2 regions of the Thermanaeromonas toyohensis ToBE genome follow, and region 1 is predicted to be linked to the other one. Evidence: predicted binding sites of a transcription regulator. Region 1 holds the regulator's gene; the other holds the start of a gene.

What was found. The regulator HrcA, encoded in region 1, represses chaperone genes, less so after heat shock. The targets are predictions, from matches to a motif close to TGTTAGCACTCANCNNNGNTGAGTGCTAACA.
Region 2: groES (co-chaperone GroES) is a predicted target of HrcA. The motif match lies at 1,171-1,201, and genes of this name have one in related genera.

The regions. Positions count from the first base shown of each region.
Region 1 covers NZ_LT838272.1:782,571-785,020, forward strand. The annotation lists gene hemW (radical SAM family heme chaperone HemW) at 1-732, shown strand, start outside; gene hrcA (heat-inducible transcriptional repressor HrcA) at 837-1,871, shown strand; gene grpE (nucleotide exchange factor GrpE) at 1,956-2,450, shown strand, end outside.
Region 2 covers NZ_LT838272.1:3,170,374-3,172,823, reverse strand. The annotation lists gene moaC (cyclic pyranopterin monophosphate synthase MoaC) at 1-12, shown strand, start outside; gene B9A14_RS15970 (MOSC domain-containing protein) at 112-561, shown strand; gene B9A14_RS15965 (MogA/MoaB family molybdenum cofactor biosynthesis protein) at 582-1,076, shown strand; gene groES (co-chaperone GroES) at 1,232-1,519, shown strand; gene B9A14_RS15955 (dihydroorotate dehydrogenase electron transfer subunit) at 1,716-2,450, shown strand, end outside.

The sequences.
Region 1 (2,450 bases):
GTTCACCGGGTCGAAGATATCTACCAGGCTTTCCGTTGGGCCCGGGAGGCCGGTTTTAACAATATCGGTCTAGACTTAATTTACGGGTTACCTGGCCAAACCCTCTCCCAGTGGGAAGATACCCTCGACCGGGCTTTAGAGCTTTATCCCGAGCACCTTTCTACTTACGCCCTGGAGCTATCTTTAGATTCTCCTTGGGGACGAAAGCAAAAGCTGGGTGAATTGCTTCTGCCCAGGGAGGAAGAAGTTCTATCTATGTATGAGCTGGCTCGCCAGAAACTTAAGGAAGCGGGCTTCGAGCACTACGAGATCTCCAACTTCGCCCGGGCGGGCTTCCAGTGCCGCCATAATTTAAGTTATTGGGAGAATAGGGATTACTTGGGGTTAGGTGCAGCTGCCGCTTCCCATTGGAAGGGTAGGAGATGGCAAAATAAAGCTATATTAGAAGATTACTGCCGAACTCTAGAAGAGGGTAGGCTTTCAGTGGCCGAAGAAGAAGAACTAGACCAGCGGCGTAGCATGGAGGAGACCCTTTTCTTGGGATTGCGCCTACGTAAGGGGGTAAGCCTTAAAGAATTTAAAGCCCGGTTTGGTGAGGAACTCCTGACTATGTACGGAGCAGAAATAGAGCGCCTTGTTAGCTTAGGCCTAGTAGAGATCAAGGGGGAACGTTTGGTGATAACGGAAAAAGGTTTACCCTTAGCCAATGAGGTCTTCCTGGCTTTCGTATGACCTCCTGAATTTGCTTGACAAATCAAAGTACCGATGCTATGTTGTTAATGAAAGTTTAGCACTCTATAATTTAGAGTGCTAAGTTAAAGATAAGGTGAGGCCATATGCGGGTGGAGGGACGGAAGAGAAAAATTTTGGAAGCCATAATATTGGATTATATCGCCACCGGCGAACCGGTGGGATCGCGTACCATTGCCCGGCGTTATAATTTGGGGGTAAGTCCGGCCACCATCCGCAACGAAATGGCCGATCTGGAGGAGCTTGGCTTACTTGAGCAGCCCCATACTTCGGCTGGCCGAGTTCCTTCTGACCTGGGCTATCGGTATTATGTAGATTGCCTTATGGAGCGGCACGAGCTTTCCCAGGCCGAAAAGGATTACATTCGTAGCCGGTTTGAGCAAAAACTAGGGGAAATTGAACAGGTGCTGGCCGAGGCTACCCGCCTCCTGGCCGAGATGACTAATCTTGCTGCTGTAGGCTTAGGACCTTATCAGGGCCGGGCTTATATTAGGCAGGTCCAGCTTTTCCACATCTCCTATGGCCGGGCCCTGCTGGTGGTAGTTACTAGCAACGGTTTGGTAGAACACCATTTCTTCACCGTACCCCGGGGGGTTAGCCAGTTTGAGTTAGAGCGCCTTTCTCGCTTTTTAAATAAGCGCCTTCAGGGTATAATGCTGGAAGACCTTAGGACTGGTGTGTTGAATGATATTTATCGGGATTTAGTAGCCGAGCACCGTGAGCTTTGTTCCTTGTTGATAGAGCTCCTGGAAAGGTTGAGCAAGCTAGAAAAGGAAGAGAGAATTTTCCTGGAGGGCACCCTTAACCTCTTCGAGCAACCTGAATTTAGGGATATCAACAAGGTAAAAGGGTTGCTATCCATCTTAGGGCAGGCTGAGACCTTACGGGAACTTTTTGCCCAGGGGCCACCAGCTGGTCTGACCATTAAGATCGGCCGGGAAAACAAATATCAAGGCGTAAGTAATTGTAGTGTCTTGACCGTTACCTATGAAATAAATGGCGAGGTTATTGGGAATGTGGGGGTTTTAGGGCCCACCCGTATGGATTACTCCCGCACAATTTCTGTTTTAGAGTACGTGGCCCAAAATCTATCGCGGGCCTTAGAAAAACTTTGTGGATAGGTTAGGGAAAGTATAGAGGGACCCAAAGGCCGGTGCATATGGCGCTGGCCTTTTTTCCGGAAGGAAATGGAGGAAAGGTCTGATATGGTTCAGGAAGAGCCTAAAATTAAAACCCAAGAAGCGCAAGGAGTAAAATTAGAACCAGAAGGGAGAGAAGTAGAGCAGCCCAATGGAGGAACAGGGGAGGCTTCTAATAAAGGGGGAGCACCAGAGCCGGAAAAAGCAACTGCAGAAGCTGCTAAAGAGGAAGTAGAGGCAGCGGAAGAAGGCGAAGTTGAGGAGGAAAGGGATACCAGGGAGGCGGAGATAGCTTCCTTAAAAGAGCAAGTAGAATCCTTGCGCTCCCAGCTCATACGCTTGCATGCTGACTTTGATAACTACCGCAAGCGTGTCCGTCGGGAACAGCAAGAGATAAAGGAAACAGCAGCGGCTAGCCTTATTAAAGAATTGTTGCCAGTGCTAGATAACCTGGAGTTGGCTTTAACAGCAGCTAAGGCAGAGGGGAAAAATGAAGCGTTGGTATCCGGTATAGAAATGGTTTGGCGCCAGCTTCTTAATGTTTTAAGCCGGGAGGGACTT
Region 2 (2,450 bases), 950 kb from region 1:
TGGAACTTTTAGCTAGGTAAACAGGCTTTGGGGCTCGGCTAAGGTATTTGCGCTTTGGCTTTCCCAATTAAGCTACGCTTTAAAGAGATGCCTTTCGGGAGGAGGGAAACTGTGGGACGCATAGTAGCAGTATGCACGAGCCTGCGTAAAGGCGAGCGTAAGAGGAACATAGGTTGGGGGAGACTGATCCCCAACCATGGCCTGGAAGGTGATGCTCACGCGGGCCCCTGGCACCGGCAGGTCAGCCTCTTAGCCCTGGAGAGCATACGCAAGATGCAGGCCCAAGGACTTAAAGTGGGACCGGGAGATTTTGCAGAGAACCTGACTACTGAAGGATTAGACTTAAGGAGCCTTGTTCCGGGTACCAAATTGAAGATCGGTCCCGAGGCAGTAGTGGAAGTTACCCAGATAGGTAAAGTATGCCATGAACGCTGCGCCGTCTATTATCAGGCTGGTGACTGCATCATGCCGAGGGAAGGGATCTTTGCCAGGGTGTTAAAGGGCGGACCGGTCCAGGTAGGAGATAATATTGAGGTCGTTGATGGGCAAGGCGATGTTTAAAAACCGAGGTGATAAGTGAAATGATCCGGGTAGCTATCCTTACAGCGAGCGATAAAGGGGCCCGGGGAGAGCGGGAGGATAAGAGCGCCGAGGTGATCCGGGAGCTGGTGGCTAGGATCGGCGGCCAAGTGGTGGCTTATGCTGTAGTTCCTGACGAACGCCAGGTTATAGCTACCAAATTACGGGAGTTTTGTGATGAAGTGGGAGCGGATTTAATCCTTACCACAGGCGGGACGGGTTTCGGTCCGCGTGATGTAACACCGGAAGCTACTAAAGAAGTCATAGAGCGGGAGGTGCCGGGCTTGCCAGAAGCCATGCGGGCGCAAGGACTGAAGGTTACTCCTCAAGCTATGTTATCGCGTGCCGTGGCCGGGATCCGGGGGAAAAGTCTAATTATAAACCTGCCTGGGAGCCCTCGGGGAGTAAGGGAAAACCTGGAGGCGGTACTACCCGCTTTACCCCATGGTTTAGCCGTTTTGAAGGGAGAGGCTTCAGAATGCGCACGTTTAGATTAAGCTTTGTATAATTTTTTCTTTCTAGGAAAATGATAAGGAAAACTGCAGCGGGTACTTGCATTTTAGCCTCAAACCTAATATGATACTTTTTGGGTGTTAGCACTCCCCTAAAGTGAGTGCTAAAAACAAAGTTAAAAGGGAGGTAGAAGGGAGTTATGGCTTTTAAGCCGCTGGGTGACCGTGTATTAGTAAAGGTTATAGAAGCAGAAGAAAAAACTAAGGGAGGCATTGTGCTGCCGGATACGGCTAAGGAAAAGCCCCAGCAGGGAGAGGTTTTAGCAGTAGGTCCAGGAAGGGTTCTGGAGAATGGGCAACGCTTGCCCATGGAGGTCAAAAAGGGAGATAAGGTTATCTTCGCTAAGTACGCTGGAACAGAGGTTAAGGAAGGAGACCAGAAGTACCTCTTGATAAGCGAGAGGGATATCTTAGCGGTAATAGAGTAAAATTGTAGGAGGATAAACTTAGAGGTAAACTTAAGAAGGATAATTTCCTACATAAATAGATTAATCACCCCCATATTATTTTACTTTCCCAGCCCCGCAGGTAGAGCCGGGGCTTTTTTGTAGCCTATAGAAGGAAGGTAAAAGAAAGTGTCGAAAGATACTTCAAGTCGAACTTTAAGCCAAGGATGGGGAAAAGATGGCCCTGTGGGTAGGAGAGGTTGTGACTAATTTTCCTACGGGTCCTGGAATTTATCGTCTGCGGTTAAAGGCTCCGATAGAGGAGACTAAGCCAGGGCAATTCGTTCACCTGCGGTGCGGTTCAGGGTATGATCCTCTCTTGCGACGGCCGTTAAGCATCCACGATTTCGACCCAGGCAAGCAGGAAATAGAATTTCTCTACCGTGTAGTGGGCAAAGGTACGGCCTGGTTAGCTGCCCGGGTGCCGGGAGAGAGGATTTCCGGACTCGGTCCCTTAGGGCGGGGATTTGTAGTTCCTTTTGGTAAAAGATTAGCTCTGGTGGCCGGGGGTATGGGTTTGGCTCCCTTGTTTTTTTTGGCCCGGGAGGCTGTAGCCCAGGGGAATAGGGTAACCTTTTATCAAGGGGCGCGTAGCCGAAATTACCTTTTAAGGGAACGAGAGTTAGCCGAACTAGGAGTAGAGTTAGAAATAGCTACAGAGGATGGAAGCGCTGGGTTTACCGGCCTGGTAACTGATCTTTTAGCCGACCAGATTACTAGCCAACAATTCGACGGTATTTTCGCCTGCGGCCCACGGGATATGCTAGCTGTGGTGGCTAGCCTTGCCGCTACCCACCTTATACCTGCTCAGGTATCCTTGGAAGAACATATGGCCTGTGGCTTGGGCGCCTGCCGGGGATGTGCTGTGCCTATATACCAGGAGGATGGGAACTTGACCTATGAGAACGTTTGT